Shumkonia mesophila: one gene and its partner. The protein of the gene in region 1 interacts with the protein of each later gene in a pairwise test. Links are inferred from orthologs where the notes say so. Each region holds a gene or a part of one and is shown in the gene's direction. Other genes may lie near its edges.

What was found.
Region 2: the proteins of ODR01_RS00805 (region 1) and ODR01_RS09555 interact in binary tests that used the Escherichia coli proteins (3 or more experiments, as listed by UniProt). The link is inferred for Shumkonia mesophila from one-to-one orthologs.

What each region holds. Positions count from the first base shown.
Region 1 is NZ_JAOTID010000001.1:182,370-188,908, reverse strand. Bases 1-3,509 are described here. They hold ODR01_RS00805 (2-oxoglutarate dehydrogenase E1 component), read left to right. Parts: upstream 1-381; coding sequence 382-3,309; downstream 3,310-3,509. Other genes in these bases: odhB (2-oxoglutarate dehydrogenase complex dihydrolipoyllysine-residue succinyltransferase), read left to right, coding at 3,394-3,509; mdh (malate dehydrogenase), read left to right, coding at 1-203. Outside these bases: more of odhB, read left to right, coding at 3,510-4,698; lpdA (dihydrolipoyl dehydrogenase), read left to right, coding at 4,810-6,222; ODR01_RS00790 (MFS transporter), read left to right, coding at 6,252-6,539. UniProt on the Escherichia coli protein: E1 component of the 2-oxoglutarate dehydrogenase (OGDH) complex which catalyzes the decarboxylation of 2-oxoglutarate, the first step in the conversion of 2-oxoglutarate to succinyl-CoA and CO(2).
Region 2 is NZ_JAOTID010000004.1:280,564-286,567, forward strand. Bases 1,007-3,980 are described here. They hold ODR01_RS09555 (ABC-F family ATP-binding cassette domain-containing protein), read left to right. Parts: upstream 1,007-1,544; coding sequence 1,545-3,416; downstream 3,417-3,980. Other genes in these bases: ndk (nucleoside-diphosphate kinase), read right to left, coding at 1,007-1,159; ODR01_RS09560 (hypothetical protein), read left to right, coding at 3,539-3,664; ODR01_RS09565 (metallophosphoesterase), read left to right, coding at 3,869-3,980. Outside these bases: ODR01_RS09545 (diguanylate cyclase), read left to right, coding at 1-645; more of ndk, read right to left, coding at 737-1,006; more of ODR01_RS09565, read left to right, coding at 3,981-5,020; ODR01_RS09570 (uracil-xanthine permease family protein), read left to right, coding at 5,263-6,004. UniProt on the Escherichia coli protein: Genetic data indicate it may be involved in ribosome assembly or function.

The sequences.
Region 1 (6,539 bases):
GGGTGCTGCCGGTGGCCGCCTATTGCAATGGTCCCTACGGGCTCAAGGGGATCTATGTCGGCGTGCCGGTTGTGCTGGGCGCCGGCGGCGTCGAGAAGATCATCGAAATCGACCTCAAGGCGGACGAGAAGAAGGCCTTCGACGCCTCGGTGGCCAGCGTCAACAAGCTGCTCAAGGCGACCAAGGCCCTGCTCAAAATGTAGGGGACTTGCGGAGGCCGCTTTCGGCGACGGGGGCGGCATCCCTTTGCGAAGGACTGGGCGGGGGTAGTCAACGACGGTGGGCGACCCCATCTTGTGGGGTGCCCCACCCGGGGCGAGGCTGCCCCCTGATCCGAACGGAGGGAGAGGGCGCGGCGGTAAACTGCGCCTTCGAGGAACCATGTCGTCGACTGCTGACTCCTTCATCAATCCGCTGAACGCCGAATTCGTCGCCGATCTTTTTACCCGCTATCTGGAGAACCCCAACTCGGTCGATCCCAGTTGGGTCGCCTTCTTTGGCGACCTGGAGGAGGACGGCCGCGCCGTCGCCCAGGCGATCAGAGGGGCGAGCTGGACGCCACGGCCGGTTGGCAACGGCGGCAATGGGGGCAACGGCGGCGGTGCCGCCATTTTCGCGGCGCCGGCGGTGGCGGCCGCCGAGGGGCGGCTCGACGCCGGCCAGGTGCGGGCGGCGACGCTCGATTCGATCCGCGCGCTGATGCTGATCCGCAGCTACCGGGTGCGCGGCCACCTGATCGCGCGCTTCGACCCGCTGGGGCTGGAAGGCCAGACCTTCCATCCCGAGCTGGAGCCCAAAAGTTATGGTTTTGCCGAGTCCGACATGGACCGGCCGATCTTCATCGACTACGTGCTAGGCCTCGAAACGGCCACCATGCGCGAGATCCTGCGCGTGGTGCGCGAAACCTACTGCGGCTCCATCGGCGTCGAGTTCATGCACATCCAGGACCCCGACGAGAAGGCCTGGATCCAGCGCCGCATCGAGAGCATCCACAACCAGACCCAGTTCACGCTGCGCGGCAAGCGCGCCATCCACGAGCGCCTGGTCGAGGCCGAAGGGTTCGAACACATCCTCCACCTCAAATACGCCGGCACCAAGCGCTTCGGGCTGGACGGCGCCGAGGCGATGATCCCGGCCATCGAGCAGATCCTCAAGCGCGGCGGCCAGCTGGGCATCCGCGAGGTGGTGCTGGGCATGCCCCATCGCGGCCGCCTCAACGTGCTGGCCAACGTCATGCACAAGCCCTACGTCGCCATCTTCTCGGAATTCCAGGGCCATGCCTCGAAGCCCGAGGACGTCCAGGGCTCGGGCGACGTCAAATACCACCTCGGCACCTCGACGGACCGCGTCTTCGACGGCAATTCCGTGCACCTGTCCTTGTGCGCCAACCCCTCGCACCTGGAAGCGGTCAACCCGGTGGTGGTCGGCAAGGTCAGGGCCAAGCAGACCGAGCGCGGCGACCGCGAGCGGGGCCAGATCATGGGCCTGCTTCTGCATGGCGACGCCGCCTTCGCCGGCCAGGGCCTGGTCGCCGAGACGCTGTGCCTTTCGGAACTCAAGGGCTACACCACCGGCGGCACCATCCATTTCATCGTCAACAACCAGATCGGCTTCACCACCAGCCCCAGCTTTTCGCGCTCGTCGCCCTATCCGTCCGACGTCGCCAAGATGGTCCAGGCGCCGATCTTCCACGTCAACGGCGACGACCCCGAGGCGGTGGTCCACGTGGCGCGCATCGCCACCGAGTTCCGCCAGGAGTTCAACCGCGACGTTGTCATCGACATGTTCTGCTACCGCCGCCACGGCCACAACGAGGCGGACGAGCCGGCCTTCACCCAGCCGATCATGTACAAGGCCATCGGCGGGCATCCGACGACCCGGCAGATTTATGCCGCCAAGCTGGTCCGCGAGGGCGTGCTGAAGGACGAGGAGGCCGAGGCCCAGGTGGCCGATTTCACCCGGCGGCTGGAGGCCGAATTCGACGCCGCCCAGACCTACAAGCCCAACAAGGCGGACTGGTTCGAGGGCCGCTGGCAGGGCCTGGTCAACATGGAGGGCGAGGACGAGTTCCGCGAGGAGGACACCTCGGTCGATCTCAAGACCCTGCGCGAGGTCGGCGGCGCCCTTGGCCAGCCGCCCGAACACTTCGCGGTCAATCCCAAGATCCTGCGCCAGCTTGCCGCCAAGCGCCAGATGGTCGAAACCGGCCAGGGCATCGACTGGTCGACCGCCGAGGCCCTGGCCTTCGGCTCGCTGCTCGTCGAAGGCAAGCCGGTCCGTCTGTCGGGCCAGGATTCCGGACGCGGCACCTTTTCCCAGCGCCACGCCGTTCTCGTCGATCAGGAAAACGAGGAGCGCTACGTGCCCCTCAACCACATCCGCGACGAGCAGGCCCGTTTCGAGGTCTTGGACAGCCCGCTTTCCGAGGCCTCGGTCCTGGGCTTCGAATACGGCTATTCGCTGGCCGAGCCCCACTCGCTGGTGATGTGGGAGGCCCAGTTCGGCGATTTCGCCAACGGCGCCCAGGTCATCATCGACCAGTTCATCTCGTCGGGCGAATCGAAGTGGCTGCGCCTGTGCGGGCTGGTCATGCTGCTGCCGCACGGCTACGAGGGGCAGGGGCCGGAACATTCTTCGGCCCGGCCCGAACGCTATCTGCAGCTGTGCGCCGAGAACAACATGCAGGTCGTCAACTGCACGACGCCGGCCAACTATTTCCACGTGCTGCGCCGCCAGCTGCACCGCAACTTCCGCAAGCCGCTGGTGATCTGCACGCCGAAATCGCTGCTGCGCCACAAGCTGGCGGTCTCGGCGCTGGCCGACATGGGGCCGGGCAGCCGCTTTCGCCGGGTGCTTCCCGAGTCCGAACCGCTGGTCGCCGACGACAAGGTGCGCCGCCTCGTGCTGTGCACCGGCAAGGTCTATTACGACCTGTTGCAGGCGCGCCGCGAGGCCAAGATCGACGACGTTGCCCTGGTGCGGATCGAGCAGCTCTACCCGTGGCCGCGCCAGACGGTGGTCAACCAGCTGACCCGCTACGCCAACGCCGAGGTGGTGTGGTGCCAGGAGGAGCCGGCCAACATGGGGGCGTGGAGCTTCGTCTTCCCCAAGCTGGTCTGCATCCACGAGGAGCTGGAGCGCCGGCAGGCGCTGCCGGTTTACGTCGGGCGCGCCGAGGCGGCGTCGCCGGCCACCGGGCTGCACAAGATCCACGTCAAGGAGCAGGCCGCGGTGGTGGAACGGGCCCTGTCGGCCGAACCGCTGGCGGGTCGCCGCGATGGGGCCAAAAAGAAGGGCAAGGGGGCTTAACGGCCGTCGACGATTTTCGATCGCCCCGTTCGCCGGTCGGGCGGGGCGGCCAAATGCATAGTGAGCAAGAGTATAGGGGAAGTCATGGCGACTGAGATCAAGGTGCCGACGCTGGGGGAATCCGTCACCGAAGCCACGGTCAGCAAATGGTTCAAGGAGGTCGGCGATCCGGTTGCCGCCGACGAGCCGCTGCTGGAGCTTGAAACCGACAAGGTGACGCTGGAAGTCAACGCACCGGCTGCCGGCACGCTTTCCGAGATCGTCGTCGCGGCGGGTTCCGACGTCGAGGTGGGCGCGCTGCTCGGCACCATCGCCGAGGGTGCCGCCGCGGCCAGGGGGGCCAAGCCGGCCGCCGCCAAGGCGCCGCCGCCGGCCAAGGCCGAGCCGGCCCCGGCGCCCCGGCCGCAACCGGCCCCGGTGCCCGCTGCCGCAGAGGCGGCCCTGGCCCCGGCGGTGCGCAAGCTGATCGAGGAGAGCGGCCTTAATCCCGCCGCCATCCCGGCCACCGGCAAGGACGGCCGGCTGACCAAAGGCGACGTCCTGGCCTACCTGGAGGTCCGCAAGGAAGCCCCGGCCGCGCCGGCGCCGAAGCCGGCCGCCGCGCCCGCCGCGCCCGCCGCCAAGGCTCCGGCCGCCGCGCCGGCCCCGGCCGCGGGCGGCGCCCAGTTCCCGCCGCGCCCGGCCGGTCCGCGCGAGGAGAGGGTGCGCATGACCCGCCTGCGCAAGCGCATCGCCGAGAACCTCAAGGCCTCGCAGAACACGGCGGCGACGCTGACCACCTACAACGAGGCCGACATGAGCGCGGTGATGGCGCTGCGCGATCAGGTGAAGGACGTCTTCGAGAAGCGGCACGGCGTGCGCCTGGGCTTCATGTCCTTCTTCATCAAGGCCTGCGTCACCGCGCTGCGCGAGTTCCCGGTGGTCAACGCCGCCATCGACGGCGACGAGATCGTCTATAAGAACCACTACGACATCGGCGTCGCCGTCGGCCTGCAGGAAGGCCTGGTGGTGCCGGTGGTGCGCGACGCCGATGCGCTGTCCTTCGCCCAGATCGAGGCCACCATCGCCAGCCTGGCCAAGAAGGCCCGCGACGGCGCGCTCAGCCTGGACGAGTTGCAGGGCGGCACCTTCACCATCTCGAATGCCGGCGTTTACGGCTCGCTCAACTCGATGCCGATCCTCAACCTGCCGCAGTCCGCCGTGCTCGGCATGCACAAGATCCAGCAGCGTCCGGTGGTGCTCGCCGACGGTTCGATCGTGGCCAAGCCGATGATGTACCTGGCGCTCTCCTACGACCATCGGCTGATCGACGGCCGCCAGGCGGTGTCGTTCCTGGTGCGGGTCAAGGACTGCATCGAAAACCCGACGCGCATCATGCTGGACGTTTAAACCGCCTTTGTATTGTCTCGTCACTCCCGCGCAAGCGGGAGTCCAGTCCCGACCGTCGTCCTGGATTCCCGCCTGCGCGGGAATGACGGGAGGGAAAAGGGGAACGGTCTCATGAGTGAAACAGCGTTCGATCTCATCGTCATCGGCGGCGGGCCGGGCGGCTATGTTGCCGCCATCCGCGCCGCCCAGCTTGGGCTTTCCGTCGCCTGCGTGGAGAAGCGGGCCAGCCTGGGGGGCACCTGCCTCAACGTCGGCTGCATCCCCTCGAAGGCGCTGCTGCAATCCTCCCACCACTACGCGATGGCTGCGGAAGGTCTCGCTGTTCACGGCGTGAACGCCGGCAAGGTTTCGCTCGATCTCGCGGTCCTGATGAAGCGTAAGGACGCGGTGGTAGCCGAGAACGTCAAGGGCGTCGACTTTCTGTTCAAGAAGAACAAGATCACCCGCGTCGTCGGCGCCGCCAGCCTGAAGGATTCCTCGACCGTCGTCGTCGATCCCGGCAAGGGCGGCAAGAAGCAGACCCTGACGGCCGAGAACATCCTGATCGCCACCGGCTCGGAATCGGCGCCGCTGCCGGGCATCGAGATCGACGAGAAGCGCATCGTCACCTCCACCGGCGCCCTGGCGCTTGACCGCGTGCCGAAGTCGCTGATCGTCATCGGCGCCGGCATCATCGGGCTGGAGCTGGGCTCGGTGTGGCGCCGCCTGGGCGCCCAGGTGACGGTGGTCGAGTTCCTGGATCGCATCCTGCCCGGCCTCGACGGCGAGGTGGCGGCGCAGACCGCCCGCATCCTGAAAAGGCAGGGCCTCGACATCCGGCTCTCCATGAAGGTGACGGGGGCGAAATCGTCCGCCAAGGGCGTGACGCTGACGGCCGAGCCGGTGGCCGGCGGCGGCGCCGAAACGCTCAACGCCGACGTCGTGCTGGTCGCCGTCGGAAGGCGCCCCTATACCGAGGGCCTGGGCCTGGAAAAACTGGGCGTGACGACGGACAAGCGCGGCTTCGTGACGGTGGATGGCGATTTCCAGACCAGCGTGCCCGGCATCTTCGCCATTGGCGACGTCATCGGCGGCCTGATGCTGGCCCACAAGGCCGAGGACGAGGGCGTGGCGGTGGCCGAGATTCTGGCCGGCCAGAAGGGCCATGTGAACTATGCCGCCATCCCCGGCGTCGTCTACACCTGGCCCGAGGTGGCCGGCGTCGGGCGCACCGAAGAGGTGCTGAAGGAAGAAGGCATCGCCTACAAGGTCGGCAAGTTCCCCTTCGCCGCCAATTCGCGGGCCCGCTGCAACGCCGAGACGGAAGGCTTCGTCAAGGTGCTGGCCGACGCCAAGACCGACGCCATCCTGGGGGTGCACATCGTCGGGCCCGAGGCCGGCGACCTCATCCAGGAGGCGGTGATCGCCATGGAATTCGGCGGCTCGGCCGAGGATCTGGCGCGCAGCGCCCACGGCCACCCCGGCCTCGCCGAGGCCCTCAAGGAGGCGGCGCTGGCCGTCGCCGGCCGGGCCATTCACATCTGATCGCCGCCCCCCGGCGGCGGAGAGTCGCCATGCGGCTGCCCGCCAATTTCGAGACCTTCCGGCGCCTCTTCGCCCTCAGCAACTACCGCTTCTACATTGCCGGCATCGCCGCCTCCAACGTCGGCGTGTGGGTGCAGCGCATCGCCATCGGCTGGCTGACCTGGCAATTGACCGAATCCACCGCCTGGCTGGGCGGCATCGCCATCGCCGAGGCGGCGCCGATGATCATTCTCGGCCTGATCGCCGGCACCGTCGTCGATCGCATGGATTACCTCCGGCTGTTGCGCATCACCCAGGCCACCGCGCTCCTCTATTCC
Region 2 (6,004 bases), on another replicon or contig:
ATCCCCTATCAGCTGTTGGCAAGCGGCGACGACGAGGTCTACCCGATCAATTGCCTGCACGAGCGCAACCGCGAGCTTGAAGCCATCGTCGAGGAGCGCACCGCCGCCCTGGAAGACGCCAAGACCAGGCTGGAGGCGCTCAGCAACACGGACGGACTGACCGGCATCGCCAACCGCCGCGCCTTCGATGGCATGCTGGCCCAGGAATGGAAACGCGGACAACGCGCCGGCACGCCGCTGGCCCTGATCATGCTCGACGTCGACCACTTCAAGAAGTTCAACGACCGCTACGGCCATCCGGCCGGTGACCGCTGCCTGCAGGCGCTGGCCGGGGCGCTGGCCCAGGCGGGGCGGCGGGCCGGGGAACTGGCGGTGCGCTACGGCGGCGAGGAATTCGTCATGCTGTTGCCCAATACCGGCGGGCACGACGCCTTGGAAACCGCCCACCACATCCAGCAGGGGGTGTGGGCGCTGGCCCTGCCGCACGCGGATGCGCCCACGGGCATCGTCACCGTCAGCCTCGGCGTGGCCAGCCTGGTGCCGTCAGCGCAACTCAATCCGGAAGATCTGGTGCAGCAGGCCGACTCCGCGCTTTACAGCGCCAAGCTGTCAGGGCGCAACTGCGTGCGTTCGGCGACGGCGTGACGTGGCGCGGGAACGAAAACCCCGCCCCGGTTGCCCGGGACGGGGTTTCGATGACGTGCCGTGCCGCTTGAAGGGGCGGCGGCGGAATAGGTCAGCCGACCAGCTCGGTCGCCGCGAAGAAATAGGCGATTTCGTCGCGCGCCGTTTCCGGGGCGTCGGAGCCGTGCACGGAATTCTCCTGCACGTTGACGCCGAGATCCTTGCGGATGGTCCCCGCCTCGGCGTTGGCCGGGTTGGTGGCGCCCATCACCTGGCGGTTGCGCTGGATGGCGTTGTCGCCTTCGAGCACCTGCACCACGATGGGGCCGGAGCACATGTAGTCGCACAGGTCGTTGAAGAAGGCCCGCTCGGCGTGGACGGCATAGAAGCCTTCCGCCTGCTTGCGGGTCAGGTGAATGCGCTTCTGGGCGACGATGCGCAGCCCCGCCTCTTCGAAACGGGCGACGATCTGGCCCGTGATGTTCCGGCGGGTGGCGTCCGGCTTGATGATGGACAAAGTCCGTTCGACAGCCATGCCCTAAAATCCTCCAATAGCTTCGTTTGTTCTCTGACATTCCCTCAAGAGACCCGCCCCCCGACGGTTTCCCGTTTTGCGTGGGCGCGGGCATCGGGCTCCCCTCGGAGCCGGCGCCTTATAGACAGATCGTGGGCGCGACGCAAGTGTCCCATCCGCCGCCGAGGGGGCGCAAAGGCGGCCACCCTGCCCTCTCCGCCGGTGGGGCGGAGCCGGTGTTTATTTTGGGGACACCATACTTTTATTTTGGGGACACCATACTTAATTCGCAAAAGACGTTACCCCTCGTGCGGCGAGTGATGAAATCGAATTAAGTATGGTGTCCCCAAAATAGGCCGAAACAGGCGTGGTTTTCCGGCGGGCCGGGGCGTGCTATGACGCCGCCATGCTGACGATCAACGACCTCACGCTACGCCTTGGCGGGCGCGTCCTCTTCGAGGGTGCCAGCCTGTTCGTGCCGGCCGGCCACAAGGTGGGCCTGGTCGGACGCAACGGTTCGGGCAAGACGACGCTGTTTCGAGTCATCTCCGGCGAGTTGGCCCCCGACAGCGGGTCGGTCACCCTGGCCGGGCGGCCGCGGGTGGGCCGCGTCGCCCAGGAAGCGCCGGACGGCCCGTCGAGCCTGCTGGAAACCGTGCTGGCCGCCGACGAGGAACGGGCCCGCCTGCTGATCGAGGCGGAGACGACGGCCGATCCGCTGCGCATCGCCGAGGTGCACACGCGGCTCACCGACATCGAGGCCCATTCCGCGCCCTCCCGGGCCGCCGCCATCCTGTCCGGCCTGGGGTTCGACGAGGCGGCCCAGGCTCGTCCCTGCCAGGAATTCTCGGGCGGCTGGCGCATGCGCGTGGCGCTGGCCGGGGCGCTGTTCGCCAGGCCCGACCTGCTGCTGCTGGACGAGCCCACCAACCACCTCGACCTCGAGGCCACCCTGTGGCTGGAGGGTTATCTGGCCGCCTGGCCGGGAACCCTTCTGGTGATCAGCCATGAGCGCCGGCTGCTCAACCGCGTCGCCGAGGAAATCGCCCATTTGAGCGAGCGCACGCTGACCCGCTATGCCGGCAACTACGATCGCTTCGAGCGGGTGCGCCGCGAAAACCTGGTGCGCGAGGCCCGGATGCGCGACCGCCAGGTCGCCGAGCAGAAGCGCATCCAGGCCTTCGTCGACCGCTTCCGGGCCAAGGCCACCAAGGCCCGGCAGGCGCAAAGCCGGCTCAAGATGCTGGCCCGCATGGAGCCGATCGCCGCGGTCATCGAGGAGCACACCACCGCCTTCCAGTTTCCGGCCCCCGAGCCGATGCCGCCGCCGCTGATCGCGTTGACCGGGGTTTCCGTCGGCTACGTGCCGGAAAAGCCGGTGCTCTCCCGCCTCAACCTGCGCATCGACATGGACGACCGGATCGCCTTGATCGGCGCCAACGGCAACGGCAAGTCGACCCTGGTCAAGCTGTTGAGCGGCCGGCTCGACGTGACGGAGGGGACGCTGCGCCGGCCCGGCAAGCTGCGCATCGGCTATTTCGCCCAGCACCAGGCCGAGGAGCTGGACATGGGCGGCACCGCCTTCAGCCATCTGGCCGCCCTCATGCCGGATGCCCGCGAATCGGCGGTGCGCGCCCATCTCGGCCGCTTCGGCTTCGGCCAGGACAAGGCCGACGTCAAGGTTTCCTCGCTCTCCGGCGGCGAAAAGGCCCGCCTGCTGTTCGCCATGATGAGCCGGGCCGACCCGCACATGCTGCTCTTGGACGAGCCGACCAACCATCTGGACGTCGACGCCCGGGAGGCCCTGGTCGAGGCGCTGAACGGCTTCGACGGCGCCGTCATCGTGGTCAGCCACGATGCCCACCTGATCGATTTGGTGTGCGACCGCCTGTGGCTGGTGGCGGACGGCACCTGCGCCCCCTTCGAGGGCAGCCTCGAGGATTACGCCCGCCACCTTGCCGAACAGCGCCGGGCCAACCGGCGCGGCGACGGCGAGGCCGGGGCCAACGACCGCAAGGAGGCGAGGCGCAACCGCGCCCAGGCGCGCGCCGACGCAGCCCCCCTAAGACGGGCCGCCCAGCAGGCCGAAAAACGCCTGGCTGAAGCGACCGAGTGCAAGAAGCGCCTCGAGGCCGAGCTGGCCGACCCCGCCACCTATGCGCGGGCGCCCGAGCGCGTCACCGCGCTGCAGATCGCCATGGCCGAGGCGCGAAGCGCGCTGGAGGCCGCCGAGGAAGCCTGGCTCGCCGCCCACGCCGCGCTGGACGAGGCAGAGTAGGCGCGATTCCCTCTCCCCCGTTTGCCAGCCGGGGGCGAGCGGGATTAGCTTAAGGCCCAACCCGTGCGGAGGGCTCGACCTGTCGTGGGTCGGGCATCATCCAAAAGAAGCGGAGGATTGGGATGCGTTCGACCAGCGACGCGAAACGCGCGCGTCCGATGGTGCAATGGCTGGCCACCGGCGGCGCCGGCCTCGAGGCTGGCCGCTCCATCATCCGGGCTTGTCCCCTCTTCGGCCCAATGGCCTGACGGCCTGACTCCCGCGGACGGAGGGAGCGGGGGGATGCCCCTTCTCCCCTTTTCCGTGCCCGGCCGTTGGCGCGTTGCGCCGACCCTCGCCATGGACAAGACCCCGCCCGATCTGCTTATCTCGGGCGGGCGTCTGTCCGCGCCCATCCCCCCGCCGCCAACCGATGGAAGGGACCGGCCATTCGCAAAGTCCCGTTGAGCACCATGATCATCTTCCATGTGATTCCCCTCGCCATCTTCCTTTACGTGGCCTGGCGGTTCGTCCTGCCGCTGCCGGTCGGTCCGGCCTGGAAGGGGCTGGCGGCGCTGGCCCTGCTGGCGATCTCCCAGCAGCACCTCGTCGTGCGCACGTTCTTCGGCAGCTTGGCCTCGCCGGAACTTCCCGCCCCGGTGCTGATCGCCGTCGGCTGGCTGTTCGGCGCCTTCATTCTGCTGGCGGGGTTGCTGCTGCTCAGGGATCTCGCCGCCGTCGTCCTCCTGCTGGCCGCCAAGGCGGGCCTTTCGGCGGGGATTTCGGTTTCCGGCGTCGGCTGGGCCTTGGGCGCCGGCGTCGCCGCGCTCGTCCTCTCGGCGTTCGGGGTGTGGCAGGCCGTCCGCGTGCCCGACGTGCGCACCCTCGACATCGCCATCCCCGGCCTGCCGGCCGAGCTCGACGGCCTCAACCTGGTGCAGATCAGCGACCTGCACGCCAGCCGCCTGTTCGCGGCGCCGTGGGTCGAAGCCGTGGTGGAGAAGGCCAACGCGCTCGATCCCGATGTCATCCTGTTGACCGGCGATCAGGCCGACGGCCCGGCCGACCGGCGCGCCACCGACGTGGCGCCGCTCAGGGGGCTTAAGGCCCGGCACGGCGTCTTCGCCATCACCGGCAACCACGAATACTACTCGGGCCACGCCGCCTGGATGGCCGCCTTCGAGGACCTCGGCATGCGCGTACTGATGAACGAGCACGTGGTGATCGGCCAGAACGGCCGCTCGCTGGTACTGGCCGGCATCACCGATGCCGCCGCTTTCGGCTTCGCGCTGACGGCCCCCGACATCGGCGCGGCGCTGGCCGGGGCGCCCAAGGATGCCCCCGTCGTCCTGATGGCGCACCGGCCGCCCGGGGCGGCGCGGCACGCCGAGGCCGGCGTCGACCTCCAGCTTTCGGGGCACACTCACGGCGGCCAGATCCCGGGCATCAAGGCGCTGGCGCGGCACTTCAACGAGGGGTTCGTCTCCGGCCTCTATGCGGTCGGCGGCATGCAGCTTTACGTCAGCAACGGCACCGGCCTGTGGCCCGGCTTCCCGCTGCGCCTCGGCAGCCCCGCCGAGATCACCCAGATCGTGCTGCGGGCCCGCGCGGCCGGCCAGGGCTGACCCCGCCGGACCGTCGCCCTGGGCAACCGGAAAGATCGTTGACACGGTCGTCTTCCAACATCGGCCCCACCCAGGGATTCCGCCATTTGTGGATAACTAGGGGAAAATATCGGAAAAATTGGGCTTTATCCCGTTCCCCCGATATGCGAAAGCCTTTGCTCCGAGACCGGGCTTTCGGAATCGGGCCATGAGGGGTGCCACCGGGCCGCGGTCCTGCGACCATAAATGGGGGGAATCCCGCAATGCCCGAAAAATGCGTTCTCGACGTCAATGAACGCCCGGCCCCGGGGCCGTGGCTGCTGTTCAGCCTCCAGCACCTCTTCGCCATGTTCGGCGCCACCGTGCTGGTGCCCTTCCTGACCGGCCTCAATCCCGCCGTCGCCCTGGTTTCCAGCGGCCTCGGCACGCTGCTTTACATCGTCATTACCCAGGGCAAGATCCCGGTCTACCTGGGGTCCTCCTTCGCCTTCATCGGCCCCATCCTGGCAGCCAAGACCATCGGTGGCCTGGACGGCGCCCTGGTTGGCTGCGCGGTGGCCGGCCTGGTCTACGTGGTGGTCGCCGGCTTCATCGCCAAATACGGCGTCGATTGGCTGCTGCGCCTGCTGCCCCCGGTGGTGATCGGCCCGGTCATCATGGTGATCGGCTTAGGGCTAGCCCCCGTCGCCATCAAGATGGCGACCGGCCAGGCGGCCGGCGGCCCCTACAGCTCCGAGCAGTTCATCGTCGCCCTCTCGGCGCTCGGCATCGCGGTCGTCTTCGCCACCTTCATGCGCGGGATCTTCGGGCTGATCCCCATCCTGTTCGGCGTGCTGGGCGGCTATCTGGTGGCCATCCCCTTCGGCTTGGTCGACCTCGCCAAGGTCGCCACGGCGCCGCTGTTCGTGATCCCCGAGTTCATGATCCCCGGCGTCACCGTTTCGCCGGTGGTTTCGCTGTCCATCATCCTGATGGTGGCCCCCGTCGCCCTGGTCACCATCGCCG